DNA from 3 places in the Alteromonas sp. ABD4_190 genome. Region 3 is predicted to be linked to each of the others. Evidence: predicted binding sites of a transcription regulator. Region 3 holds the regulator's gene; each other region holds the start of a gene.

Evidence for each region. The regulator MetJ, encoded in region 3, represses methionine synthesis genes. The targets are predictions, from matches to a motif close to TAGACGTCTAGACGTCTA.
Region 1: the regulator MetJ is predicted to act here: its motif matches at 9,233-9,250, upstream of thrA (bifunctional aspartate kinase/homoserine dehydrogenase I).
Region 2: the regulator MetJ is predicted to act here: its motif matches at 2,636-2,653, upstream of serA (phosphoglycerate dehydrogenase).

The regions. Positions count from the first base shown of each region.
Region 1 covers NZ_JBSWWN010000001.1:1,080,931-1,091,396, forward strand. Annotated here, with positions in the region: gene tal (transaldolase) at 200-1,159, shown strand; gene pgi (glucose-6-phosphate isomerase) at 1,174-2,823, shown strand; gene ACXAFM_RS04790 (DUF3545 family protein) at 3,184-3,360, shown strand; gene ung (uracil-DNA glycosylase) at 3,435-4,106, opposite strand; gene thrC (threonine synthase) at 4,106-5,389, opposite strand; gene thrB (homoserine kinase) at 5,527-6,471, opposite strand; gene thrA (bifunctional aspartate kinase/homoserine dehydrogenase I) at 6,593-9,058, opposite strand; gene ACXAFM_RS04815 (excinuclease ABC subunit UvrA) at 9,437-10,466, opposite strand, start outside.
Region 2 covers NZ_JBSWWN010000001.1:965,465-975,930, forward strand. Annotated here, with positions in the region: gene ACXAFM_RS04275 (ATP-binding protein) at 1-1,000, shown strand, start outside; gene ACXAFM_RS04280 (5-formyltetrahydrofolate cyclo-ligase) at 1,034-1,681, shown strand; gene rpiA (ribose-5-phosphate isomerase RpiA) at 1,772-2,428, shown strand; gene serA (phosphoglycerate dehydrogenase) at 2,888-4,117, shown strand; gene ACXAFM_RS04295 (DUF481 domain-containing protein) at 4,339-5,085, opposite strand; gene ACXAFM_RS04300 (DUF481 domain-containing protein) at 5,299-6,102, opposite strand; gene ACXAFM_RS04305 (HDOD domain-containing protein) at 6,235-7,059, opposite strand; gene ACXAFM_RS04310 (DUF1289 domain-containing protein) at 7,080-7,370, opposite strand; gene ACXAFM_RS04315 (SIMPL domain-containing protein) at 7,547-8,257, opposite strand; gene ACXAFM_RS04320 (efflux RND transporter permease subunit) at 8,421-10,466, opposite strand, start outside.
Region 3 covers NZ_JBSWWN010000001.1:2,601,655-2,611,002, forward strand. Annotated here, with positions in the region: gene metF (methylenetetrahydrofolate reductase) at 1-850, opposite strand, end outside; gene metJ (met regulon transcriptional regulator MetJ) at 1,011-1,343, shown strand; gene ACXAFM_RS11480 (malic enzyme-like NAD(P)-binding protein) at 1,507-2,742, opposite strand; gene ACXAFM_RS11485 (hypothetical protein) at 3,368-3,685, shown strand; gene rpmE (50S ribosomal protein L31) at 3,860-4,072, opposite strand; gene priA (primosomal protein N') at 4,525-6,714, shown strand; gene ACXAFM_RS11500 (SPOR domain-containing protein) at 6,847-7,437, shown strand; gene ACXAFM_RS11505 (hypothetical protein) at 7,510-8,247, shown strand; gene hslV (ATP-dependent protease subunit HslV) at 8,411-8,935, shown strand; gene hslU (HslU--HslV peptidase ATPase subunit) at 9,018-9,348, shown strand, end outside.

The sequences.
Region 1 (10,466 bases), 1.5 Mb from region 3:
AAGTCAGATGCATCTCCTAGATGTTTGTCTTGATGACCAAAGCGCTAAATTTTTTTTGCCTCGTTCCTTAGTGGAATACGTATTTTGCAAAAAGAAAACAAAAGCGCGAAGCCCTACACACGCGCAAGCGAATCGTTTTATTCAACTGGCTTTTCCAGCGAGTTGTACAAATTTATTTTGATAAAGAACAGAGAGAATTATGAGCAATCAGTTAGCTTCATTACGTGATATCACTACCGTTGTTGCCGACACGGGCGACATCGATGCCATTAAAAAGTATCAACCAGTCGATGCCACAACTAACCCGTCGCTACTTTTAAAAGCGGCTGGTCTTCCTCAATATGCAAGCCTAATTGATGATGCTGTAGCATGGGCAAAACTTCAGTCAAACGACGCTGACCAACAGTTAACTGATGCTGCAGACAAACTAGCAGTGGCCATTGGTAAAGAAATCTCTGCAACTATTCCAGGCCGAATCTCAACTGAAGTAGACGCACGCCTATCGTTCGACACTGCCGCCACTATCGAAAAAGCAGAGCGTTTGGTTCAGCTATACGAAGACGCGGGTATCGATAAGTCACGCATTCTTATTAAAATTGCGTCTACTTGGGAAGGTATCCAGGCAGCAGAGGAACTAGAGAAGAAAGGCATTCAGTGTAACTTAACGCTTTTATTTAGCTTCGCCCAGGCACAAGCTTGTGCAGAGGCCGGTGTTTATCTTATCTCTCCATTTGTAGGGCGCATTTTAGACTGGTACAAAAAAGCGACCGGTACTGAGTCATACGCACCAGATGAAGATCCAGGCGTAGTATCTGTAACTAAAATTTACAACTACTACAAAGACCACGGCTACAATACCGTAGTGATGGGCGCAAGCTTCCGTAACATTGGTGAAATTCAAGCGTTGGCAGGTTGTGATCGTCTAACCATTAGCCCAGCACTGCTAGAAGAACTGGCAAACGAACCTGGCGATCTAGAGGTTAAACTTAAAGACAATGGCGCTACAAAAACACCAGGTGACCGCTTAACAGAAAGCGAATTCCGCTGGGCAATGAACGAAGATGCAATGGCAACCGAAAAGCTGTCCGAAGGCATCCGCAACTTTGCCGCAGATCAGGAAAAACTTGAAACCATGCTTCGCGAAAAACTAAGCGCGTAAGGGCTATTGAAACAATGAGTGTTTTAACTTCTCTTCCTGAATGGAAAAAGCTATCTGAACTTGCTGCAACGGTAAAAGATGCCCACATGCGCGACTGGTTTGCACAAGATGCAAATCGCGCGGACAAGATGCAGCTTGAAGCCTGCGGTATTTTTCTTGATTACTCGAAAAACCGTGTAAATGATGACGCGCTTAAAGGACTTTTCGACCTCGCTCGAGCGTGCAAACTAGAAACCCTTCGCGACGCGATGTTTTCTGGTGAGCAAATTAACTCAACCGAAGGCCGCGCGGTGCTGCATACTGCGCTTCGCAACTTCTCTGACCGTAAAGTAATGGTAGACGGCGAAGACGTAATGCCTGAAGTGCATGCTACGCTTGCCAAAATTGAAGCGTTTACAGCGTCAGTTCACAGCGGTGAACACAAAGGTTATACCGGCAAGCCTATCAAGCACATTGTGGCAATTGGTATTGGTGGTTCGTTCCTTGGTCCTAAGATTATGACCGAGGCACTTAAGCCGCATACGGTTGATGCCGTGAAAGTTCACTTTGTTGCTAACGTTGACGGTTGCCACATTCACGATGTGCTATCTAGCGTAGATTTTGAAGAAACTTTGGTGGTCATGTCATCAAAGTCGTTCTCTACACAAGAGACGCTTCAAAATACGCTTACGGCTAAAGACTGGTTCTTAAAGTCTGGCGGTACACAAGAAGATATCGCTAAACACTTTGTAGCTGTGTCTTCAAACGTTAAAGCAGCCACCGAGTTTGGTATTAGCGCCGACAATATTTTCCCTATGTGGGATTGGGTAGGCGGTCGTTACTCACTGTGGTCTGCCATTGGCCTGCCTATCTCGCTAGCCCTTGGGTTTGAAAACTTCAAAGGCTTGCTTGACGGTGCGTTTGAGATGGATACCCATTTCACCACTGCACCACTTGAAGAAAACATGCCTGTATTGCTTGCGTTGTTAGGCGTTTGGTACAGAAACTTTTTCGATGCACAGTCGCATGTTCTATTGCCTTATTACCACTATCTTCGTGGCTTACCAGCTTACGTACAGCAGTTAGATATGGAAAGTAATGGTAAAGAAGTGACGCAAGAAGGTGAGCACGTAGACTACCCTACTGGCCCAATTATTTGGGGTAGTGAAGGTACAAACGGCCAGCATAGCTTCCATCAGCTTATTCACCAAGGTTCTGGCGTTATCCCAGCAGACTTCATGTTGCCACTTAACGTACCTAACCAAGATGACACGCATCACGCTATGCTTGCGTCCAACTGTTTTGGTCAGACCCAAGCGCTAATGCAGGGTAAAACCTTTGAAGAGTGTTATGCAGACCTTGACGGTAAAGGCCTAGACGACGTAGAGCGCAAACGCTTGGCCGCTCACAAAACCATGCCGGGTAATAAGCCTAGCAATACTTTCTTATTCGACAGCCTTACGCCTAAAACACTTGGCGCGCTGGTTGCAATGTATGAGCATAAGGTATTCGTTCAGGGTGTTATCTGGAACCTTAACTCATTCGACCAATGGGGCGTAGAGTTAGGTAAAGTACTAGGAAACCAAGTACTTGCAGGCATTCAAGGCGAAGCAGACAAAGATAATTTCGACGCTTCAACACAACAATTGATTGCCAAATTCAGAGCAGCGAATGCACCAAAATAAGGAATGCGAGGTGATTTAAAATCACCCACTTGGTGCAAATAACAAACTGAACGGCTAGCTTTTTCGGAAGCTAGCCGTTTTTTGTTGCGGTTTTCATCGACTATACGACAGACATTTTTGATTTCCGTATCACTGTACAATTGATTACTAATAAAACAAATAGGATCAAATACATACAGTTATTGTTTACGCTTTAAACACACTGTTCTTCCTTACCCTTGTCATCATATCGTCACAATTTGTTAATAAAAGGTAAACTAAACTATTTTATTTTAGTTGCGGCTGTGATACAAAATTGTACAGAGGGAATTAAAAACAAAAACTCTGTATTAGTTGTAGTGGTATAAAAAGGAGATCCCAGTGGATAAATCAGATCTATTTGCCATGCTAGACATCGAAGCAAGCCCAGCAAAAACCAAAAGCAAAAAACGTAAGTGGAGAGAAATCGAAGCGCTACAAGATCGCTACAAATTAGAAAAAGAACTGGCCGAACTCGACTGTGGGTTCGAGTACGAGCTAGAAACACTGGAAAGATAAAACAAAGGCCGCCTGTTACACAGGCGGCCTTTTTACTTTCTAGTGTGCTTTAGATACTTAGCCTAAAGCTAATACTATACCTGCCAATTGATGGGGTCTTTGCCCTTTTCAATAAGATATTGGTTAGCTTGGCTGAAGTGTTTGCAACCTAAAAAGCCTCTGTGTGCTGAGAGTGGCGATGGATGAGGTGCATGTAAGATTAGGTGTTTTTCACGGTCTATGTGCTTGCCTTTCTTTTGCGCATGGCTTCCCCAAAGAAGAAACACAACGTTTTGGCAGTGCTCGTTGACCACATCGATAACCTTATCGGTGAAGGTTTCCCATCCCCATTTCGCGTGGCTATGCGCTTTGCCCTGCTCAACGGTCAATACGGTATTAAGTAGCAATACCCCTTGCTCCGCCCATGACGTCAGCGTGCCGTGATTAGGCTCGGTGAAACCAACAATATCGGTCAATAGCTCTTTGTACATGTTTTTAAGCGATGGAGGCGTTTTAACACCCGCTTTTACCGAAAAGCAGAGACCATGGGCTTGATTAGGCCCATGGTAAGGATCTTGACCTAAGATCACGACTTTAACTTCATCTAGCGGTGTGTATTTAAGTGCATTGAATACATCAGGCTGAGGCGGGTAAATAACGCTTCCCGACTCTCGCGCATGCTTCACGCGCTCAAGCAATTCAACAAAATAGTCTTTTTGCTTTTCATCACTAAGCGCGCTTTGCCATGTTGGAACCGATGGTGTCATTACTTAAGCAAATCCATCATGTGCTGTTTAAGCGCATCGTAAGAAGCAGGTAAGTCTACCGCTAGGCTGTCTTCGCCCGCTACGTCAGCCAACGCTTTAGGTAGGCTAATAGGATTACCTAACACGTTTTCTACTGTCTCTCTGAACTTAGCTGGGTGGGCCGTTCCTAAGAACAAGCCTATTTCACCCTCTTCTAAGTCGTGACTTACTGCGCGATAGGCAATAGCGGCATGTGGCTCGCTGGTATAGCCCTGCTGCGCTAGTTGACGCATTGCAAGCTGCGTATATTCTTCGTCAACCATCTCTCCTTTAAGACACGATTTGTCGATATAACCACGCTCTATAAGCGCCTCAATACGAGGCCAGTTGTTTGGCTGACTAACATCCATCGCGTTAGACATAGTTGCAACAGTTGCTTTAGGATCCCACTCGCCAGTTTTAAGGTAGCGAGGCACAGTATCGTTTAGGTTAGTTGCAGCGATAAAACGCTTAATAGGTAGACCCAAAGATTTAGCAATCATGCCTGCGGTCAGGTTACCAAAGTTACCGCTAGGAACTGATATAACAAGCTGATCGCGCTTCTCTTTAGGCAGCTGACTTACCGCTTCAAAGTAGTAGCAAACCTGCGCTAGTAAACGGCTGATATTAATTGAGTTTGCTGAGTTTAGATGAAGACCTTCGCGTACATCAGGATCATCGAATGCAGTTTTAACCAACGACTGGCATGCATCAAAGTCAGACTCTACTGCAACAGTGTGAATGTTACCGCCAAGCGTGGTGAATAGCTTTTCTTGTAGCGCGCTGATCTTGCCTTTAGGGAACAAGATAACCACATTGATGTTTTCAATACCGTGGAATGCATGAGCTACAGCCGCGCCAGTATCACCTGAGGTCGCGGTTAAAATAGTTACTGGCTTGCCCTCGCTAATACGCGACAGGGTTTGCGCCATGAAACGGCCGCCGAAATCTTTAAACGCCAGCGTTGGGCCGTGGAAAAGCTCTAGGCAGTACACGTTATCGTTGACCTGCTCGACTGGCGCACCAAAAGCGAATGCCGTTTTAACAATTTCTTCTAGTTCGCCATTGTTCAGTTCATCGCCGATAAGCGCGCGAAGTACTTCAATACTGCGCTCTACAAATGGCTTTTCTAACAATTCGTCAATGTTATCTAGGGTCGGAATATGCTCTGGAAAATAAAGCCCTTGGTTTTTGCCTAAGCCACGCTTAACGGCTTCAGCAAAATTTGCTGTGTCCGATGAATCTTTTAAATTTACCAATTCCACTTGCTGTTACCTTTTTATGTGGGCAAATACTCTGCCCTTTAAATCTTTTAAAAATCACTGTGCTTTTACAAGTTACTACGACTTTAAGAAATCATGTACCTTAAAGAAACCATGTACCTTTGAGAAATCATGTGCTTTTAACAAATAATAGTACCTTGGCTTGGTATTTGGCACACATGGCTAAAGCCGTCTTCATTTTGAATGTAGTTCGCGGTTAGATATGTTGCGACTTCTTCCGCTTGCGCCTTACTTGGACATACAGCAAACACCGTTGGCCCCGAGCCCGAAATGCCGAATGCAAGCGCCCCCGTTTGCTCACTGAATGCACGCGCTTCATCAAAGCCAGGCAGTAGCGATTTTCTGTAAGGTTCGGCTATAACATCGTTCATTACCGACGCTGCCAAATCAAAGTTCCCCGCATGTAAAGCGTGAACAAACACGCCTAACTGTCGACCAAAGGTTAGCGCCGTCGCCATATCCACCTGCTTTGGCAAGATATCGCGAGCAGCCGCTGTCGATACGCTAATACCCGAATAACAAACGGCATAGTACCAATCGTCGTTCAAAGGCAATGATAGCGTGACCGGCACGTTGCTACCCGTCATTAGCGTCATGCCTCCCAAGTAGCACGGTGCTACGTTATCGTAATGCACGCTGCCACTTATTTGGCCTTCTAGCTCGCCCATCATTATAAGCAATGTATCTTCATCAAACGGGTTGTCAAAGAAAGCATTAAGCGCTGCGAAAGCTGCAACGATTGAACTAGCACTCGAGCCTAAGCCACTTCCAATAGGCAAGTTTTTGTGAAGGGTCAGAGCTACAGGAGAAGTCGGTTTTCCAGACTTTTCCATTTGCTCACAAAAGTAGTGGTAGCACTTAGTGACGATATTGCTATCTGCATCGCCAGGAAGTTTGTGAGCAAAGCGTCCGACGGTTTCTAACGAAAATGATTCTGCCGCTTTTATTTCAACTTCATCACCAAGCTTAGTGCCGTCAACTGGGGCAAGCGCTGCGCCCAATACATCAAAGCCTAGGCTTACATTTCCAATTGAAGCTGGCGCAAAGGCCGTTAATGCTTTCATATTATTTCTCTTACTTCGCATGCAACTTAACGCGATAAATCACTGGCCTAAGTCGCAGCTTCGAATTTCTTACTTTAGCCGCTTATTAACTATGTTAAGCAAGCTAAGCGTTATTTAGCCCTTAGTGCGCCATTTGTTTCCACGGCATAGTGCGCAGAATGTCAGCAAACACCCCTGCTGCCGTTACCGTACCACCCGCACCGTACCCTCTGATTACATAAGGGATTGGGCTGTAGTAATCGCTGTTAATAGCCAGTGCGTTTTCGCCATCTTTTACCTGTGAAAGCGGGTTGCTTGCTGGTACAGCCTGGACGCTTACTTTGCATTTTCCGTCTTCAATGCTGCCGATATAGCGAAGGACTTCACCTTCTGCCTTTGCCGCCTCAACTTTTTCATTCATCGCAGCATCTAACTCAGGAAGCTGGCGCATAAATTCGTCGATAGAACAGTCTTCTGCAAATCCCGCTGGCAGTACCGACTCAATTTCAATGTCAGATAGCTCTAACGCTAAATCGGCTTCACGGGCCATAATAAGTAGCTTACGCGCTACGTCCATGCCGCTTAAATCGTCGCGAGGGTCTGGCTCTGTAAAACCGTTTTCTTTGGCGGTTTGCGTCGCTTGCGACAAGCTCATGCCCTCTTCAAGCTTGCCGAATACGTAAGATAGGCTGCCTGAAAGAATACCTTCAAAACGGTGAAGCACATCACCTGCGCTGAATAGTTTTTGTAGGTTATCGATAACAGGAAGGCCCGCACCTACTGTTGTCTCATATAGATATTGGCGGTTTGTAGTGAGTGCCGTTTTACGCAGCTTACGGTAGTAAGACATAGCGGAAGTATTAGCCTTTTTATTAGGCGTTACTACGTGAAAACCGCTTTCCATCATATCTACGTATTGCTGTGCAATCGCTTCGTGACTGGTACAGTCAACAATCACCGGGTTCACCAGACTATTGTCGTTAGCGAACTGATGTAGACGTTCAACACTCAATCCTTCGCTTGCCGATTCAAGTGCAGATTTCCAGTCACCACTTAAATCAATACCTTGGCTGTTCAACAGCAATTTACGGCTATTTGCTATACCGTAAACGCGCAGCTGAATATTACGTTTTAAAAGTGCTGGCTGTTGTTTTTCAATCTGACCTAGCAGTTCAGTGCCTACATTGCCACACCCTACTAGGAACACGTCGATGGTATGGCGGTCAGAGAAAAAATTCTGGTGAATGACTTTTACTGCTTTCTTAGCACGCTTACTTTCAATTACCGTTGAAATAGAGCGCTCTGAAGAGCCCTGAGCAATAGCAACGTTGTTTACTCGCGCTTGGGCTAGCGAGTTAAAGAAACGCGCTGCCAACCCTTTGGTTTGACGCATACCATCACCAACCAAAGTAACAATGGCCAGGTCATGACGTACTTCGATAGGGTCTAGCAATTGGTTTTGAAGCTCAAGCGCAAAGGCATCTTCAAGTAGCGTTAACGCCCGGCTGGCGTCTTTGCTTTGAATACAGAAACTGATTGAGTATTCTGACGATGACTGAGTAATAAGGCTTATTGAAATATTGGCGTTAGACATCACCTCAAATACACGACTTGCCATGCCAACCATGCCTTTAAGACCAGGCCCTGCAACGTTGAACATGGTGACGTTATCAAGCTGCGAAATACCTTTCACCGACGTCCACACTTCGCTTTTCTCATTACTGATTAGCGTACCAGGCGCTGCCGGGTTTAAGGTATTTCTTATCAAACAAGGGATGTGGTGCTGTGCAATTGGGCCGATAGTTTTAGGGTGAAGTACTTTTGCGCCAAAGTAAGACAGTTCCATCGCTTCTTGATAAGTAAGTTTATCTAGCAGTACTGCACCTTCCACTTGGTTCGGGTCAGCGTTGTAAACACCGTCTACGTCTGTCCAAATTTCACAACAGTTTGCATCAATACACGCGGCTAGAATGGCCGCCGAATAGTCTGAACCGTTGCGCCCAAGCGTGACTTTTTCGCCCGCTTCGTTAGCCGCCACAAACCCCGGCATGACAAGAAACTCACTGCCGTCAGTGGGCACATCTGAAAAACGTGCCTTACTTAGCGATACGTCGGCAATACTGTCTAGATAATCGCCCTCAGCAAGTACATATTTAACTGGGTCGATAACGCGGTTTGCAATACCTTTAGCCGATAGCATAGCGCTAAAAAGCGTCACCGAGATGTACTCACCAATACTTAGAATACCGGCAGCAACGTTGTCTGGCGCAACTCCGAGAAGTTTTATGCCTTCAAGGTGCTGTTTTAATACTGATAAGTGACCAGCAATAAATTCCACCACGCTTGCGTGCTCAAACCCGTCGAACTCATTGTTAAGGTCGTTGGCAATGCCGGTAACCGTATCGTTCAACTTATCGAATAATGGCTGGAAATCTTCACCCGCGGCTGCTTGTTCACAAAGTAGTGAAAGCGCGTTCGTCACCCCTTTTGGGGCAGAAAGTACAACCGCAGCACCGTCGGTTTGGTGGGTTGCCGTGCTAATTTCCATAACGCGCATGTATCGCGGTGCATCGGCTAGAGAAGAACCCCCAAACTTTAAGACTTTCATATGCTGCTCCTTAAGGTTACGCATGCTAAAACGTGTGTAAAAAAAAGCCCGCTCTGTGTTAGGCGGGCTTTCGTTGTCTTTTGCTTACTTGCACTAGTCAGCGACCGCCCTTTTTAAGGTGGTAATTAACATAATGGTGGTGCGAGTAAGTAGAATCTTTTTCATACAAGCAATTTGCCGTATAGACGTCTATAAGTCAACCGCAGTTTTCACCACACTGTATTGCAAAATATGAAACACTCTTTAACTAATATTTCTTTTTAAGGTACAAACAGGAAATTAAGCAATTTCTTAACTGGCTTGCTAGTACTCTAATAGCTTTAAAACCTGCTTATTTCTGTAGTCATTCAAACAGAACTCATCCATTGAAAACCTACTTTATTCCAAACTCGCCTTCAAAAATGGGGCTGTTGCACTTTGTTGAACCTTAGCAACCTCCTCTGGGCTACCTTCAGCAACGATTTCTCCTCCCTCATCAGCAGCGCCTGGCCCCATATCTATAATGTGATCGCAAGCCCCAGCCACCTGCATATTATGCTCAACCATCACTACCGTATTCCCTGCTTCAACTAAGCTGGTTAAATGCTGCATAAGTAGCGAAGTGTCTGAAAGGTGTAAACCGGTTGTAGGTTCATCAAGGACGTATAGGGTATTAGCATTTTGAGCGCGCTTAAGTTCTGATGCTAATTTAATACGCTGCGCCTCGCCGCCTGATAATTCGGTGGCACTTTGCCCCAAGGTTAGATAGCCAAGCCCTACGTTCATTAGCGTTTGAAGGCCCCGCGTAATGACTTGATTACTATTGAACACAGATAGTGCTTCTTCAACCGTAAGCGATAATACATCAGCGATAGAATGTTCGCTGTAACCAACTTCCAGTACGTTATCGTTAAAGCGCTGACCGTTACAAACGGTACAGGGGGAATAAACACTCGGCATAAACAGTAGTTCTACCGATACCACACCCAAGCCTTCACAATGTGGGCATCGTCCTTTTGCAACGTTAAACGAAAAATGACCCGCATCGTACCCACGGGCTTCCGCTTCTTCGGTTGAAGCAAATAAACTTCTGATTTGATCAAATATGCCGGTATAGGTTGCCAATGTTGAACGAGGTGTCCTGCCGATGGGAGACTGATCGACCACAACTATACGACTTAACTCATCAAGCCCGCTTTCAATAAAGCCTTGCTGCGGCTCACTTTCGTCTAAAAACGTGTCTTGAGCGAGAAGATAGTTGGCGTCGGTAAGCAGTTCTTTCGTTTTTCTCGTCTCTTTCGTTTCTTTCGCTCGCTTCTCTTCTTTCTCGACTGGACTTAAACCGTCTTTGACTAACTCAACTAATGCTTGGCTAATTAAACTCGACTTTCCAGAGCCTGAAACGCCTGTAACACAGGTCATCACACCA
Region 2 (10,466 bases), 1.6 Mb from region 3:
GTCATTTACTACACCACTTTCCCATGTGAGCCAAAGCGGTGAAAGGCTTTTAGAAATAGTAAACTCTGTTTTAGACATTAAGCAGATAGAAGCGGGAAAAATGCGCGTAATGCCGCGCGCTGTAAACACCAAAGATTTTTTCACCCACTTGTTTTCATTAACGAAGATCCGTGCTGAAGACAGCGGTATCATATTTTCTACAAATATTGATGACGCCGTGCCCGATACGCTGCTTTTTGACGACACCAAATTTGGACAAGTCGCGCTTAATTTGCTGTCCAATGCAATTAAGTTTACTGGTCGCGGTAAATCTGTGAAGGCGCAGGTAAAATATAAAAACGGTCAGGTAATATTTAATGTCATTGACCAAGGCATTGGTATTAGCGATGAAGACCAAAAGCGTCTTTTCACGCCTTTCGAGCGTATGGGAAATGCGCACCAAATTGATGGAACGGGTTTAGGCTTAAACATATCTCGACGCTTGCTCGAGCTTATGGATGGCACTATCAAAGTAAGCAGTAAATTAAACCAAGGTACGCGAATTAGCGTGACTTTACCTGCTGATGCTTTAAATGCTAACCAATTTGTTGAGGCTGAACCACGCAGTTTTGTGGCCCAAGTCAACGTTAGCAAATCCACCAATGTTTTAGTGGTCGAAGACCATTATATAAACCAAGTGGTTATTCAAACCTTATTCGAAAAACTTGGCGTGTCCCTTTCTGTAGTGAGCACTGGCGAAGAAGGTGTTGAATACGCCAAGTCTAATCCTGTGGATTTAGTTCTTATGGATCTTAACCTTCCTGGCATTCAAGGCGATGAAGCCACAGCTAAAATAAAAGGTTTCAAGCCAAATTTGCCTATTGTTGCATTAACGGCCGATGTGATAACCCAGCCAGAATATTTGCGTGAGCAAGGTCTTGATGATGTCTTGACCAAACCCATTGAGAGTAGTGAATTGGTTCGTGTACTTAATCAATATTTAGGTGAATCTGATCGTTAACTTTCTGGTTTAAAGCGAGTAAGGCCGTCAATCATGCAAATATACGTTTCACAGGAAAGCATGCAAGCTCGTGCTCAGTTGCGGAAAAAACTTCGCAATGCACGTCGTAAACTATCCTATGAACAACATGAGGATGCTGCTAAACGCATAGCATCACAACTTAATGTCCTGCCTTTACTCAACACCAGCACAACAATTGCGGGTTATTTAGTTAATGATGGCGAAGTCAATTTAAAGTACTACATCGATTGTGTTTGGCAAGCTTCAAGCAAAAAAAGATTCGCACTTCCTGTACTACACCCTGTATGCAGAGGGCACTTACTTTTCTTATGTTACAACCCAAACACCCAGCTTATTTGTAACAAATACAACATTGAAGAACCCGTGCTGGCTTGTGAAAACGTTATTCCTGTTACGCAGTGTGACGTTATTCTTATGCCCCTTGTAGGCTTTGATAGCAAGGGTAATCGTTTGGGTATGGGTGGTGGTTATTACGATCGCACATTGAGCTTCACTCAACACAAAACTGGTTTCCATTCGCCTTCAGAAAAACGTGCGCCAAAGTTGGTAGGCATTGCCCACGACATTCAAGAAGTAGATGCCCTACCTATTGCACCGTGGGATGTGCCGCTCGATGCTATCGTAACACCCACGCGCACTCTGCAATTTACTAAATCGTGATAGTCGCTATAACAAATTGAGCATACGAATTTGTGGGTTCATGTGCGCTTATACGTTACACTTGCGAACACGATAATTCGGAGAGTCACCATGGATCAGAACGCAAAAAAGCAAGCCGTAGCCAAAGCAGCCATCGAATATGTTGAAGCAGATAGCATTGTCGGTGTGGGTACTGGTTCTACCGTAAATTTCTTTATTGAAGAACTCGGTAACATTAAACACAAAATTGAAGGCGCAGTATCAAGCTCAGAAGCATCTACCGAGCGTTTAAAAGCCCTAGGCATTGAAGTGTTCGAGTTAAACGAAGTCAGCAACCTTTCGGTTTATATCGATGGGGCTGATGAGGTTACTGAACACAAGCATATGATTAAAGGCGGCGGCGCAGCTCTGACCCGCGAGAAGATTGTAGCCGGTGCCGCTACCACGTTCGTTTGTATTGTAGATGAAAGTAAGCGCGTGCCTGTTTTAGGTGACTTCCCACTTCCTGTAGAAGTTATTCCTATGGCTCGCTCTTTTGTAGCCCGTGAACTGGTAAAACTTGGTGGCGATCCTGAATACCGACAGGGAGTAGTGACAGATAACGGTAACGTTATTTTAGATGTACACAACCTTGAGATTCTTAATCCGCGCGAACTGGAACAAAAAATAAATAATATTCCGGGCGTAGTGACTAACGGTATCTTTGCGCTAAGAGGAGCGGATATTGTACTAAGTGCCACAGAAAGTGGTGTCGAAACCTTTAAGTGATACCTCTTAAAAAATGCTAAGTACAGCCAATGGCATAACAGAACAACCAGTATGCACGCGCCTTGGTGTTGCATTACAAAAAGTGTTACTTCTAAATAACGTATTCAATGAGTATAAACGGAACAGGCATTTTAGCCGTGGGTATCAAAGCGTTTTGGTGAAAAGCTACGCAAAATACTGCTTTTAACTTAGCGTGTTTTCTGTTAATTTCCGTTTAGACGTCTAGATGTCTTAAGTGATAGGTGTTTTTGCGGCTAGATGTATATATTGCTTAAGGTTGAAAACCTTTTTTATTAAAGCAAATAGCGTAATTAAAAACGCTAGACAGCAGGCGCCAGACCAGGCTCTATTGCAAAGAAAGTAGTGCATATTTAGATTATTCACTACTGAGAAAATCACAAGAGTCTATGGTTCGCACTGCCAGCAACCCAAATTAAATCAGCGAGAGATAGCGAGTTCATGAGCAAAGTTTCATTAGAGAAGGATAAAATCCGAATTTTGTTGTTGGAAGGTGTTCACCAAAGTGCTTTGGAAACACTACAAAGCAATGGGTATAGCAACATTGAATTTCTCAAAACCTCTCTTCCTGAAGATGAGTTGATAGAGAAAATCAAAGACGCCCACTTTGTTGGCATTCGTTCACGCACTCAAATTACTGAAAAAGTAGTTGATGCAGCACAAAAACTTGTTGCCATCGGCTGTTTCTGCATTGGTACCAACCAGGTTAACCTTGAAGCCACACAACGTCGTGGCATCCCGGTATTTAACGCCCCGTTTTCTAACACACGCTCTGTTGCAGAACTTGTTCTTGGGCAAATTATTCTTTTGCTTCGCCAAGTGCCTAGCAAAAACGCTAAGGCGCACCGCGGTGAGTGGGAGAAAACCGCAGTAGGCTCTTATGAAGCTCGCGGAAAAACCTTAGGTATAATTGGCTATGGTCACATTGGTACTCAGCTAAGTATTCTTGCTGAACATTTAGGCATGCGCGTTCAATTTTTCGATATCGAAGACAAGTTAGTGTTAGGTAATTCTGCTCAGGTGAAGTCGCTTGAAAAGCTACTTAATACCTCTGATGTGGTATCACTACACGTTCCCGAAACGCCGCAAACCCAAGATATGATTGGCGAGAAAGAACTGTCTCAAATGAAAAAAGGCAGCATTCTTATTAACGCATCACGCGGTACCGTAGTTGATATTGACGCACTGGCTAAGGCACTGGAAAGTGGCCACCTTAACGGCGCTGCCATCGATGTGTTCCCAGTAGAGCCTAAGTCTAACACTGAAGAGTTTGAGTCACCGCTTCGCGCGTTCGACAATGTTATTCTTACGCCACACGTAGGCGGAAGCACACAAGAAGCGCAGGAAAACATCGGAATTGAGGTGGCTGGAAAGCTAGCGAAATACAGCGACAACGGCTCTACGTTGTCAGCGGTTAACTTCCCTGAAGTATCGCTGCCCGAGCACACCGGTCGTTCACGACTTCTTCACGTACATAAAAACCAACCGGGTATTCTTACCCAAATTAACCAAGCGTTTGCAGAAAAAGGCATTAACATTGAAGCCCAGTATCTACAGACTAACGCGGAAATTGGTTACGTGGTTGTGGATGTTAAAGAAGACCGTGGCTATGAGGCATTGGCAGAGCTTCAACAAATTGATGGTACGATCAAGACTCGCATTCTTCACTAAAAAGCGCTTTTCTTCATTAGGCTTTTTTGAAGAACATGGAATAAAAAAACGCTGCAACATTGCAGCGTTTTTTGTATCTGTACTTTTGTTTTACTCAGCAATGCACTGGTTCTAGCGCCTATTCCAACAACACTATGGCATCAGTGTATAAAGGAATTACCTAGGTAAAACATTAAACCGCCTCACCGCACAACCGAGCAGTCAAGGCGCTTCAGTAAAGTTTAGAAGAAGTTGTAAACTAGGCTTACAGCAGTTTCAGTATCAAGCTTCTCTACATCGTCATCAACGTTGGTGTTGTGATCTAACTTAAATGAAAGACGCATAGAAAGGTTACCGCTAATGGTAGCAGTTAGGGCTGACTCAGCACGTGACTTAGTGTTGTCAGAACCCACTTCTGTACTCACTGTTTGAGTAAATTTAGCAGTATCAGAAATCTTCCAAGAATATGCTGATGATGCACGAACAATCATGCTATCAAGGTTTTCACCGTCTTGAGTTTCAATGAAAGAATAACCCGGACCGATTGAATATTCTAAGGTATGGCGCTTGTTTTGAAGAACCTTTTGGTTCCAACCCGCAGCTACAGTAGCCTGGTAGTTAAAGTTACTGAATCTGTCGTCTTCATAAGATGCGAAACCGAATAAACGGTTATCTGGGTTGGCAAGTTTGTAGTTACCCTGCGCTGAACCGAAGAACTTTTGTGCAGAAGTAAATTCAACATCTTCCCCGTCATCGCCTTCTACCGTCTCTTTCTTGTAAAGACCTTTAAGAATGTAGTCGTTACTCCACTTCTCGAGCTCTTGATGCGCTTGAATACCTGCGCTGATAGATGTTGTTTCAGTGTTACCTGACGTAGAGATGAAACCTAGTTCACCTTCCATTGTAAAAGGCTTAACTTCATCGTCTTGAGCGAATACAGCAGGAGAAAGGGAAATTGCAACTAGAGATGCAAGCGCTTGCTTTTTCATTGAACAATCCTATTGATTAACGGTCCATTCGTTGTACACGACACCTTTTGAACTACAAGGCGGTACAACACGAGTTTTAAAAGAAGTCTTTTCAGTAATGCCGCAAGGAAGACGACACTACAAACAATGGTGCGCAGTGTACATTTTCAAGCCTCTCAGTCAATGCGAACACGTTAAAAAGCCCTATTTAGACCGTTAATTTACACTAATTGACTAAAAGAATTGATAGACTAAGGCTACTGACGTTTCAGTACTTAACGCCGCAACGTCTTCAGGCGTGTCGGTTTCATGGTTCAATATAAAAGATAGCTTCATCGCTAAAGAGCCAAATACATTAGCTGAAAGCGAGGTTTCAGAACGGGACTTGGTATTTTCTTCACCAGCTTCTGTGCTCAGAAATTGACGCAGTTTGGCACCCGAGCTCCAGTGATATTTGTACTCGGCTGATGCGCGTACTATTACCCCGTCGTTAACAAGATTATCGCTGTCTTCTTCTGCTTCGATAAAGGTGTAACCTGGCCCTACACTATAACGAAACTCACTGTCTTCGTTTCGCCAAACGCGTTGTGACCAACCCGCGGCTAATGAAGCCCTGTGCTCATACCCTGTAAATTTATCGTCTTCGTAATCGCCATACATGAAAAGGCGGCGGCCAGGCGTAAGCAGTTTATAGTCGAATTGTGCGCTGGTAAAAAAGCGCTGTGCGCTTATGTCGCGCTGCGTGGTAGGCGTACCGCTTTCTTTGTACAGCAGCTCAGCAAAATAAATGCTGCTCCAGTTTTCAGTTTCATGGTCGGCATTCACTGCCGCTTTCACGCTGGCTGCAGATGTGTTGCCGGTATTAATTAAAACACCGAGCTCTCCGTCTAATGTAAAACGCGGTATTTCATCATCGGCATCGGGAGTGAAGTCTGCATGATAAAGCGTTTCAATGAGATCCCTCGCGTTTGCAGATAAACACACGCCAATACAAATGGCACCTACAACAACACGTGGCCGGAAGAGTTTTCTGAACATAATCTGGTTTTACGTCGAGCTTTATAGTTATTAGATTACGTCTAATTGAGACGCTTAAAATACCAATCCTATGGCGGAGCTTTGCTATGTTCTGCGATGTAGAGTACCTTACCGCATTAGTGCACTGAAAGCTCAGTGAATAAGCGACACAATTTTTGCTGTTTCTTGTTCAGCATATTCAATTGAGTTACTTATCACTTCCATGTCGAGACTTACTGTATTGGCTATTTCTGGTGTAAAAAGTTCAATGTCAGCATAATTTTCTTTATCAAGTTGACTAAGCGTTATACGACTAGCAATTGCAAGAACACATATATCAACATCAGAAGTATATTTTGCTTCATCGTTCATAAATGATACGGGATAAAAAAGACCAATAGGTAAGTGCCATTTTTCAAGTATGATACCGCTGCAATGCGCAAACGTAAAACCGAAATGAGCCAGTTGTTCAATATGTGGCAAGTCGCTCTTTTTCGCATTGCGGTAATCGTCATAAAGCTTAGGCTCTTTCTTCGCAACTATGAGTTCGCTCAGGTTTTGCAAAATACCCATCACGAAAAAGCGTTCGGCGCCACGTACATTCAGCCGCATGGCTAGACTCTTCGCCACCATCCCGCAATAAACAGAAGCATGCCAATGCTTGTCTAAATCAATTAGCAGTGTATCGAAGTGCTTAAAGGCAGTGGTTGCAGTTTCAGCAATAACCAAATTATAAAGGGCCTCGCCACCAATCACATTTATGGCTTTTGTTACAGATTCAATTTGAGAGGGGAAACGAAAAAGCGAACTATTGGCCAGGCGTAACACCTTAGCAGTTAGAGAGGGGTCGGCACTAACTAATACAGCAATCTCTTCGATACTAGAACGAGGATCATCTAGCGTTGAACGCAAGCGAACGCATATATCGGGTAACGTAAACGATTTCGCAGCATATGAAACATACTTATCTAACGGCATCAAAAAATTCTCTAACTTTTTTAACTTCTTTCAGGCGGCTCATTGAAAAGAGAAAACTGTTCGGTTGACTCTTCACTTTTAAGCTCTTGCGCTTTGCGTAACTTCGCCATTACTGCTTTTTCACGTCTTACACACGCACTGATTATTTTTCGTTTTGTCGCATCATCAACTTTAAGCCAATAGAGGCGTTCATCTCGACTTCTGTAACAGCCTTTACAAAACCCTCTTGGACCCGACTCGCAGACACCAATACATGGGCTTGGAATCTCGAAAAACTCAAGCTGTTGGGACTGCGCTTTAGGGTCCTTCATTCCAGGCTTGCCACCTTAATCATTAAGCGTTAAGCGCTGAAGTACTCAGCACTTCTTTAAATTAAAACGTATACCCGCAAATCTAGCCACTAGACATTAGCAGTAATATAATACATAAAGTGCACAAATGCGTGAATTTGCCGTGTCTACATGGCGGTCTTAGCATAGCATGAATATCAATCTACAAGAGTATATTCGATGGTAGAAACCACGCGCACTTTCTTTATGTGTGGATGATGACCGTCGCGACTAGAAATACTGAACTGCCCTTGGTTAGCGCGCTTAATTTTGCCCAACGTACTTTTTGAATCTTTGGCAAATTTTTCCGCAACCTCTCTCGCATTGAGCGTCGCTTCTTCTATCATTTCCGGCTTTACTTCGTTTAAGCGGGTAAATACATAGTCGGGCTGAGCGCGATAGCTTTGATCTGATAATACAATACCAGTTTTAATTAACTCCCCAATTTGCTGCATAAGCGCTCGCACCTTTTCAACATCATTTGAAAAGACAGTAACGGTTTGAATGGCACTGTAGCGAAATGGCGCTTTTTCACTACTTCCATATTGTTGCGCCAATTTGTCATTTATTTCAGGCTTTCCAATAGTAATGCTTTCTGCTGAAATACCCTTCTCTTCTAAAAAGTTAGCCACCTGAAGGCTATTCTTTTCGATATGTTCATACAGTTGAGGTAAGTCATTGCCCGCGTCGACAAATTGAATAGGCCAAATAACCTGATCAGCAATGTATTCTCGCTCTGACAATCCTTTTACGGTTACTACTCTATCCCACGTTTGCATATCGTTCATGGCAGAAGACACCTGAACACCAAGCAAAGACACAGCAACCACCATGCCCATTGCCATTACTATCGCCGCACCTAATTTCATTCGAATCTCCATTCTGTCTGTTTTCAACAGGATACAAGCGAATATAAGCTTTTCGGTTTCACAAAACGACACAAATGCTGACCAAAGGTGGCAAAAAAAAGGCCACTCAAATGAGTGGCCTAAAGAGCCCCTTAAGAGGGCAACGCTTGGGTAGACGGGAGAGTTAACCTTTACGTTTTAGCAAATAGTAAAATACGGGAGTAAGAATTAAGCCGAAGAAAGTGACGCCTATCATTCCAGAGAATACGGCCACGCCCATGGCTTGACGCATTTCTGCACCCGCGCCAGTAGAGATAACCATAGGTAATACCCCCATGATAAAGGCAATTGATGTCATCAAAATCGGACGTAAACGTAAGCGGCTTGCCTCTTTAATTGCCGCAAGCGCATCCATGCCGCTGTCCTGCAGCTCTTTAGCAAACTCGACAATAAGGATGGCGTTCTTTGTAGCAAGGCCGACCAATACAATTAGACCAATTTGGGTGAAGATATTGTTGTCACCACCGTAAATCTGAACACCAATAAGGGCGCTCAATAAGGTCATAGGAACTATCAGTATAATTGCCAGTGGTAAACGAAGGCTTTCATACTGTGCAGCTAGTACTAAGAACACAAGAAGCACAACCAGTGGAAATACAAACGCTGATGCATTACCGGCTAATATTTGCTGGTAGGTCAACTCTGTCCACTCGTAGGTCATGCCAAGTGGCAAGGTTTCAGCCAATATCTCTTCGATAGCCGCTTTCGCTTGGTCTGACGAATAGCCAGGCGCAGGAGCACCGTTAATTTCGGCGGTAACGTAGCCATTGTAGTGCATCACTCGGTCTGGACCGGCGCTATGTTGAACGTCTAGGAATGAACCTAACGGTATCATTTCACCTTGGCTATTTCTGATTTTGAACTGGGTTATGTCCCCTATCTCTTGACGATATTGAGCATCAGCCTGCACGTTCACTTGGTATGTTCTGCCAAACAAGTTGAAGTCATTTACATAAAGGGAACCCAAGTAAGCTTGCATCGTGGTAAATAACGTATCGATGTTTACCCCTTGGCTTACTGCTTTTTCACGATCTACGTCTACATCAAGTTGTGGCACGGCTACGGTGAAGCTTGTAAATGAACCTGTTAGCGCTGGGTGCGCCCAGGCTTTACCAATCACTTCTTGGGTTACACGCTCTAGCTCTTCAAAACCTAAATTCCCTCTATCTTCCACTTGCAAGCGGAAGCCACCAATAGTGCCTAGCCCCATCACCGGAGGCGGCGGGAAAATAGCGACATAAGCCCCTTTGATCGAACCAAACTGCTGATTGAGTTTTGCAGCAATAGCGCCAGCAGATAACTCTGGTGACTGTCTTTCACTAAAAGGCTTAAGCGGCGTAAATAAAATTCCAGAACTTGGACTATTAGTAAAACCGTTAATATTTAAGCCAGGAAACGCTACGGCATCTGACACGCCTGGGTGTTCCATCGCAATGCGAGACATTTCACGGATCACCTCTTCCGTTCTGTCTAAACTCGCTGCATTAGGAAGTTGCGCAAAAGCCACCAAATACTGCTTATCTTGACCTGGAACATAACCCGTAGGTGTAGTGGCAAACTGGTTATAAGTAAGCGCAATAAGGCCTGCATATAACACCAGTACAATGCCGCTTTTGCGAATTAAGCCGCCAACCGCACCTGTGTATTGTTTCGAACCACGATCAAATACCCGGTTAAATGGCGCAAATACAAAGCGACCAAACACCTTATCCATACCGCGAGTAAGCCAATCATTTGCTTTACCGTGAGGCTTCAATAGTAGAGCAGATAAAGCAGGGCTTAATGTTAACGAGTTAATTGCAGATATTACCGTTGAAATAGTGATAGTAAGTGCAAACTGTTTATAGAATTGCCCGGTTAAGCCGCTCATGAAAGCCGTTGGTATAAATACGGCAGCCAAAACCAGCGTGGTAGCAATAATCGGCCCCGTCACTTCTTTCATTGCTTGGACAGTAGCGTCAAATGGCGATTTACCTTCAGCAATATTTCGCTCTACGTTTTCCACTACAACGATGGCATCGTCTACAACAATACCAATAGCTAACACTAAGCCAAATAAAGACAGCGCATTAAGAGAAAAACCCATTAACTGCATAAAGGCGAATGTTCCTACCAGTGAAATAGGTACTGCCACTAGTGGAATAATGGATGCTCGCCAAGTTTGAAGAAA
Region 3 (9,348 bases):
CATAGCTCAACTCACTGCGGTTTAAAGTATAGAAGTGGAAGTGTTTTACCCCTTCTTTAGCCAGCACTTTAACTTGGTCCATAGCAATGTTAGCGCCTATTAAATTACGGGTTGCTTGGTCATCGGCATCAAGGCCGTCGAACATTTTGTGCAACCATCCAGGAACATGAACATTTGTGAAACCAGCAAATTTAACCAGTGTTTGGTAGTTGGTTACCGGCAATATACCCGGAACGATATCTAAGTCGACACCTGCTGCGGCAGCGCGGTCTCTAAATCGAAGGTAAACACTCGTATCAAAGAAGAATTGAGTTATTGCTTCTGTGGCACCTGCTTCTGCTTTGCGTTTTAGGTTTAGTAGATCAAACTGCGCATTTGGTGCTTCAGGGTGCTTTTCTGGGTAGGCAGCGACAGAAATATCAAAATCGGCAACGTCTTTTAGTAAGGCAACAAGGTCAGAGGCATACATTTCTGTTTTTTCTACTCCTGACGGTAAGTCGCCGCGAAGTGCAACAATACGGCGAATGCCTGAATCCCAGTAGTCTTTTGCAATTTGCTTTAATTCATCACGGCTTGCGTCGACACAGGTTAAGTGAGGAACGGCAGCAACGCCTGTTTGCTGTTGAATACGTTTTACCACATCGTGGGTTCTGTCACGCTCACCGCTATTGGCGCCGTAAGTAACCGACATGTAGCTTGGCTTTAACGGTGCTAGGCGTTCAACCGACTTCCACAGGGTTTGCTCCATGGCTTCCGTTTTAGGCGGAAAGAATTCAAAAGATACATCAATATCACGCAGCTCCGACAGGGACTGGTTTAATGCATCGATACCTTGTGCGTAAGAAACCATGGTTTATACTCTCAAAAATGTAATCTTATAGACGTTTAGACGTCTAAATTAAAGAATATATGTCTAGACGTCAAGAGGTTTACACTGCTCAATTGACCTTTTCGTGAACTTGTTTAGAATTTCTCTTCATAATATAAAAAGAGTAGACCGAGTTAGTACAATGGCAGAATGGAACGGTAAATATATTCACCCCTACGCAGAGCATGGGAAAAAGAGCGAGCAGGTAAAGAAAGTCACTGTTTCTATACCTATTAATGTGCTTAAAGCACTTACTGATGAGCGTACCCGCCGCCAAATCAATAATTTGCGTCACGCCACTAATTCGGAACTGTTGTGCGAAGCATTTTTACACGCGTTTACTGGCCAGCCATTGCCTAACGATGATGACTTGCGTAAAGACAATCCTAATCGCGTGCCGGCTGAAGCTAGGCGTATTATGGAAGAAATGGGCATTGACCCAAGCTTCGAAAATGATGTGTCTGAAGACGACTGATATTTAGTATTAAAGAGAAACGGCGCTGTGTTGTAAGGCTTTACTAGTTTATAGCCTACAACACAGCGCCGTTTTTTTATGTACTTGTATTCTTTAAGCGCACTTTTTAGCAAATATTGGTTGAGCGTTAACCCAACCTTTTTTAGCCTTGTGCGCCAGAACTTTATTTTTCTGGGCTTTCAGGTACTCGTGCAACACCCGACTCAATAGCCGCCTTAGATACCGCGGTAGCTATACGCTCGCACAGACGTGGGTCCATAGGTTTAGGAATAATATACTCCTTACCAAATGTCAGACTATCGCTTTTACTCGCGGCCAATACTTCCTGTGGTACAGGTTCTTTCGTAATAGCACGAAGAGCTTCAACCGCCGCCACTTTCATCTCATCATTAATGGCTGTAGCGCGAACATCTAAAGCACCGCGGAAAATAAACGGAAAGCACAGCACGTTGTTTACCTGATTAGGATAGTCTGAGCGGCCAGTAGCCATAATTAGGTCTTTACGCACTTCGTGAGCAAGTTCAGGCTTTATCTCAGGATCTGGATTAGAACATGCAAATACAATTGGGTTTTCAGCCATCAAAGAAAGCGCTTCTGGCGGTAAAACATCAGGGCCTGATACACCGACAAAGATATCTGCGCCTTCCATTACATCTTCAAGGGTGCGCTTATCAGTATTGTTAGCAAACAGCTTCTTGTGCTCAGTTAAATCTTCGCGACGAGTGTGGATAACGCCTTTTCTATCTAACATGTAGATACGCTCACGCTGGGCACCACACTTAATCAGTAGCTCCATACAGGCAACCGCTGCTGCTCCGGCGCCCATGCAAACAATTTTAGCGTTCTCTATATTTTTGCCCTGAATCTCTAGAGCGTTAAGCATACCTGCTGCGGTTACAATAGCGGTACCATGCTGATCATCATGAAATACTGGAATTTTACAGCGCTTAATGAGCTCTTGCTCAATTTCGAAGCATTCAGGTGCTTTGATGTCTTCTAGGTTAATACCGCCAAACGTATCAGCAATATTCGCCACGGTATTAATGAACTCTTCGGTCGTACGATGCTTTACTTCAATATCAATGGCATCTAGACCAGCAAAGCGTTTAAACAGAAGTGCTTTACCTTCCATTACTGGCTTTGAAGCTAATGGGCCTAAATTACCTAAGCCTAGTATCGCAGTTCCGTTACTGATAACCGCAACCAAGTTACCTTTGCCCGTATACTTGTAAGCGTTATCTGCATCCTCGGCGATTTCTCTCACCGGCTCGGCAACGCCCGGACTGTAGGCAAGAGCAAGGTCGTCGACGCTATCGGCTGGCTTAGATAGCTCTACGCGAATTTTTCCAGGTGTGGGTTTGGCGTGATAGTCGAGTGCGCGTTGTCTAAAATCTGACATGTAAAAAGGTATCCTTAGATGTAGGGTTCATCGGTATTTTTGTTCACGCTCTGTAGCTATTTTATTATCGTTGTAGTTATAGATAGATAAACATAAGCGCGTTACAACTAACTAATGACAAAAGTGATTATAAATAGTTGTTAGCACTAGTGTGGTACGTTGGAAACTGCAGACCTAGCGTTAACTCTTCCTGATTTCCCTAACATATCGCTGTTGATATAGGTCTAACATTTAGACCTGAATTTATATCCAAAAGCGCCACAAGCCTTAGCAGTTAAGCATTATTCATAAAATTAATGCTCACTATCAAGGTGCCGATCGCAACTCTAACACAGCCAATCACTGTGTACATATCTGATCAGAATTTTCAATTACCAATGTAGGGTAGGCATACTAATTAGACCAGTAAAATAAGTCTATAATTGTCATTCATAAAATTTATTTTTAAGTCTCACTTCATTTTGAAGGTGTATTATAGGCGCGGGTGCTAAGATGCTTATCGATTTATATTCGAAAAAACAGTATTGGATAATATTTCACAAAGATAGACCTCTTTATTTTCACTATTGTTTTTCTGATAAAATACGATAAATGGCCTCTCAAACTCGTTTTGAAGACAAAGAATATGACAGAGAAAAAACTAATCGCAGTGCTAACAGATGTGTGTGAAAACGTAAAATCTGACGATAATGGATTCGTATGGCTTACGCATTTAGGACCTTGGAAAGCGCCGAAAGTTATTGCCGTATTTAATACGGAGCAAGAGAAGCAGCAAGCATTGATTAACGGTTGGGATATGGACTTCATAAACCAGGTGAATATAGCCCTTGAATTTATTAAGTCTAGTCCAGCTGGAATTTATTTCGACAGTGAGGAAGCGTGTAAAAAACAAAGTAGAGGGGACTGGGAAAAGCACTTGGTAAGAGTCGAAAACCTTCATTAAGCATAATGAGCGCTTTGGTCTCAAATGTACGCGATATTGATATGATCAATTAGCTTTGATTAGAGGCGCTTGCATAAGTGGAAGCTATTCAATGTTAGTCTACTAACGTGAATAGTTATCTCTGGACAATAAAAAAGCGCCATGAAGGCGCTTTTTTCGAACTCGATATCAGGCTTACTTTTTGCCCAATGCACCGAAACGCTTCTTGAAGCGATCAACACGACCACCAGTATCAACGTTACGTTGCTTACCAGTGTAGAATGGGTGACATGAAGAACATACGTCTAGGTTAATGTCTTTACCAAGCGTAGAACGAATCTTCATTACGTTACCACATGAGCAAGTAGCTGTGATTTCTTCGTATTTAGGGTGGATATCTTGTTTCATTGGGTTACCTCAAATAATAAGGCCGTATCGCTATACAACCCGAAGTCGCACACCATACGTTACTTAGTTCAAATGATAAGTCGTTCAAAGAACAACCCATCGCAAAAAGAGCGGCGCATAATATAGGATGGATGTGGCATGATCAAGTGGTTTTTGCCCAATTGTTAAACAAAGCAGCTTGGCAAGAAGGCTACCCAAGAGAGCTAAACGAAAAACATTCCTTTTATGCTTTAACGTAAAGTATGTTTAAATATTTGTCTTTCAAGGCTAGGCCCATTAGCGTCAATAGTAAAATTGTGCGCTATAGCAAAATGTGTAGCTAACTGTTAGCAGCGCAAACTGCTGTAATATATGGGTCTGCAAGTAGCTTCAGTATTATTAGTTTCAATATAAGAAGCTTAGTAAGCGCATTACGCGCTGTAACAGCCATCAAATAAGGTAGAACGTTCGCAATGGCCTTTATCCAAGTTGCCGTGCCAGTGCCACTGCGCCAACTTTTCACATATACCCACGATAACGTACTCAGTGCGGGTGTCAGAGTGATTGTGCCTTTTGGCCCACGCAAATTGGTGGGTGTGGTCGTTGAAACCCTCCAAAAGCCTGAAAGTGAAATTGACAACGTCGACAAGTTAAAAGCTATCGAGTCGGTACTTGACGATAGCCCCATTATAGATGATGTGTTGCTGAAAATGGCACAGTGGCTGTGGCAGTATTATCACCATGCGCCGGGTGAAGTACTGCACGCCATGTTGCCTGTTTTATTACGCAAAGGCGAGTCGGCGGCTCCCACACCACAAGACATGTTAATGCTTACCGAAGAAGGTGTGCAAACGGCTGCAGAAACGCTATCGCGAGCACCTAAGCAACAAGCTTGCTTTGCTGCACTGGCTGGTGGAGCCTTATTAGCGTCGCAAGCGCGAAAGCAGTATGGTGCTCCTGCAGTTAAAGCGCTTGTTGAAAAGTCTTTGGTACGTATTGAAGAAATAACACCTGAATTTAAGCCAGGCAGCTGGCTTGCCTCGTTATCGCTTTCTGAAAAGCCAATTCCAGACACTGAGCAGTCAGTTGCCATTGCTGCGCTTAATCGTCAGCAAGGTAACTTCGCGGTAAGTTTACTTGAAGGGGTTACCGGTAGCGGTAAAACGGAAGTGTACCTTCAAGCCATTGAACCCTTACTGCGCGAAGGAAAACAGGTGCTTATTCTTGTACCAGAAATTGGGCTTACACCGCAAACCGTGTCACGCTTTGAGAAGCGCTTTGGCATTGCGGTGGGCGTTTTACACTCTCAGCTCTCTGATAAAGAAAGGTTAAACGTTTGGCAGCGGTCTAAAGCTGGCGAACTTGGTATTATTATTGGTACCCGCTCGGCTATTTTCACGCCATTACATAATCCAGGTATGTTGATTGTGGATGAAGAGCACGACGAGTCGTTTAAGCAGCAGGATGGGCTGCGCTACCACGCTCGTGATTTAGCTGCCATGCGTGCCAAGCAGCATAAGATTCCTCTTTTGCTAGGCAGCGCCACGCCCGCGCTTGAAACACTTAATAATGCGTTAAGCGGCCGCTATGCTCATTTACAGCTAACCAAGCGAGCGGGAGGTGCGAAAAGCACCCATCAGCATGTGTTGGACGCGCGCGACCAACCTATTCATTACGGCATTTCACAAGGCCTGTTAACGATAATGCGTCAGCACATTAACGCAGGAAATCAGGTGTTGGTGTTTGTAAACCGAAGAGGTTATGCGCCAGCGCTACTCTGTCATCACTGCGGTGAGACCGCAATGTGTAAGCGTTGTGATCGCCCTTATACCGTGCACAAAGCCCAAAACCGGTTACAGTGCCACCACTGCGGTGGCATGCGTTCAATGCCATCAAACTGCGAAGCGTGCCATCACAATGAATTAGTTACCGCAGGTACGGGGACAGAGCAAGTTGAGCAAGGGCTAGCAAGCTTATTTCCCGGCGTTAAACAGGTAAGAATAGACAGCGATACTGTGCGGGGTAAAGACAAGCTTCACCAAACCCTTGATGCTATTAATCGCCAAGAGTACCAGTTGCTGGTAGGAACCCAGATACTATCAAAGGGTCATCACTTTCCTCATGTCACTCTAGTAGCAGTGCTAGATTGTGATGGTGCCCTTTTTAGTGCCGATTTTAGAGCGCCAGAAAAGCTCGCTCAGCTTGTTACTCAGCTTGCTGGAAGAGCGGGGCGCGCCAGTAAACCTGGTGAAATGTGGCTTCAAACCCATAATCCTCATCACCCTTTACTACAAGATTTAGTGCACAATGGCTATGGGCATTTCGCGCGACACGCTTTAATGGAGCGTAAGGCAGCAGGGTTACCCCCTTTTATTAGCCAGTTTGTTATTCGCGCAGAGGCTACCGATAGCAGTTTGGCTTATCGCTTTCTACAGGAAAGTAAGCAGGTGTTTAATCAACAGCACGCCATTGATATAAACGGTCCGTTTCCTTGTTTAATTGAAAAGCGGCAAGGCAGGTTTCGGTTTATGCTGGTATGCAGCCATGAAAAGCGTGCGCCGCTTCACAATGCACTGCGTTTGGCACTGCCATTTTTACAGGCGTTACCACAGGCTATGAAGGTAAGGTGGTCGATTGATATCGATCCTACCGATTTCAGTTAGCTTGTTAGGTAGCAATACGTTAAAATTTTAGCAAGGTTGAAGAGGCTGAAACACCAGCCCTTCTAATAGACTTGGTATATGACGTTTTCTTACGCATACAAACAACGATAACAAGTAGGAATATTGCCGACTATGGCTCAACGCGATTATGTCTCTCGTGGACGCTCTCCTCAAAAAAAGAAGCCCGCTGGTAAAGGTAGAAAGCCGGCGACAAATACGCGAACAAACGCACAAGCTAACGCCCCAGTTTCTGGGAAGCTTCCTATCGTGCGTCTTATAGGCATTTTCGCTTTAGTGATTGGCTTCGGTGTATTTTTATGGTCGATAAAAGACAATGTAGAGGATGACGTAGATACTCAAGCTTCACGACCTGTTGCCCCGACAGAAGAGTCTTTACCTGAGTTGCCTGAAGAAGAATGGGAGTACATTAAGACCCTGCCAGGGTATGAAGTAGAAGTTGAAGTAAGAGAGCAGGAAAAGTCTGACAAACGCTATCTTATGCAGTGCGCCTCATTTAGAACCCGGGCCCAGGCTGAAGAGATGAAAGCTAAAATTGCATTTCAGGGTTTAGAAGCTCTTATCAGACACAGCACCGGCAGCAATGGCGATTGGTTCCGCGTTATTCTTGGCCCATATGAATCTAAGCGCGATGCGGAAAAAGCCAAGCATAGTCTGCGTAAGGTAAACATTGCCACATGCCAAATTTGGTACTGGAATTTGTAGCAGTTCATTGTAGGTGACACTTAATGCGCTGCATAGCGCGTAGCGGAAGTATGTATTTACAAGGAAGTATCAATGGGTTTTGCCATCACCGAACAACCAGATTACGCCGCTTATAGCATAGAAGAGCTTGAAGACGTTCTGGAAAATATCGATAAGCAGGCCTTTCCAGAGCGCTATCAGGCAGCGAAGAACGAGCTCGATTCTAGGCGAGCTACGCTGCCATTTGATGATGCGGATAGCGCCCTTCAAGACGATCACATTTCTCGACCCAAATGGTCTGAACTACACCTGATCACACGCATATCGAACATTACCTTTTTGGTACTTATCGGCGCTTTGTTTGTAACGGTTTTCACCAATTTTATCGTGATCAATGCTTGGCTAGACAATTCGAATTGGGCCATTGCTCTTCTCACTGTTGTTTATAGCGCCTTTTATTACCTCACTATTTTCGTTGATAAGCGACACGCACAGTTTGTGACTAAAGATTTGCGTGGAAAAATGACGTTACTTGGTATGCCGCTATTAGCCTTTTTCTTATGTTTTAGTTTCGTTGATACGGCATTGCCCTATACGCTTCACTTAATGTCCGACAAACAAGAGATAGAACGAAAATTTGCTTATGAAAAAGGAAGCGGCTCTAAACACTGTCGACACTCACTATTGCTAAAAGAGAGCGGAGCTTTGTCCGATGGGCGCTTATGCTTAGGGGAAAGCGAGCACAAACGCCTACCGAACAGAGGTTGGGTGTATGTAAAAGGTTATGAAAGTAGTTTTGGTTTTGACATCGAAAGTTATCGATTTCGCTAAGCCCAAATAGTAGGTACCTCTGAGCGCACATTCTTTTGTCTCACCCTTGAAATTAAAAAGCCTTCCCCCACTTATTTGTTATTGAATTATTACGCTGCTGCCTTAGTTCCGCGAAAAAGGTACATATAAAACGCAGCAGCGCCCAGCTAAACGGGGAAATAACGTGACAACGATTGTATCTGTACGACGTGGGAATCAAGTGGTAATGGCTGGTGACGGACAGGTATCACTAGGCAACACCGTAATGAAAGGGAATGCGCGCAAGGTGCGCCGTTTGTACCACGACAAAATTCTAGCGGGCTTTGCGGGCGGCACGGCCGACGCGTTTACGCTATTTGAGCGCTTTGAAGCCAAGCTTGAAGCGCACCAAGGCCATTTAACCAAGGCCGCGGTTGAACTTGCCAAAGACTGGCGGACCGATAGGGCGTTACGCAAACTTGAAGCCCTGCTTGCTGTAGCCGATGAAACAGCGTCATTCATCATTACCGGTAACGGTGACGTAGTGCAGCCAGAGCAAGATCTTATCGCGATTGGCTCTGGTGGTAACTATGCACAAGCGGCAGCTACTGCACTTTTAGACAATACCGAGCTAAGCGCTAAGGAAATTGCTGAAAAATCGCTGACCATTGCCGGTGATATTTGCGTATTTACTAACCATAGCCAAACGGTTGATGTACTAGATTACTAAGTAATAGCGAACGCTGTTATTGGCTTGTTGTCGCTCGTTTGCGTAGCAAGTACAACAAGTATTGTTAGAAAAGGGTTTATTCATGTCTGAGATGACACCAAGAGAAATTGTTCACGAGTTAGACCGACACATTATCGGTCAACAAGATGCCAAGCGCGCTGTATCTATTGCACTTAGAAACCGCTGGCGTCGTATGCAGCTTGAGCCTGAGCTGCGCCAAGAAGTTACCCCAAAAAATATTTTGATGATTGGTCCAACGGGGGTGGGTAAAACCGAAATCGCTCGCCGTTTAGCTAAACTTGCTAACGCGCCCTTCATTAAAGTTGAAGCGACAAAGTTCACCGAAGTGGGCTATGTGGGTAAAGAAGTTGAAACCATCATTCGTGATCTTGCCGACATCGCGGTAAAAATGA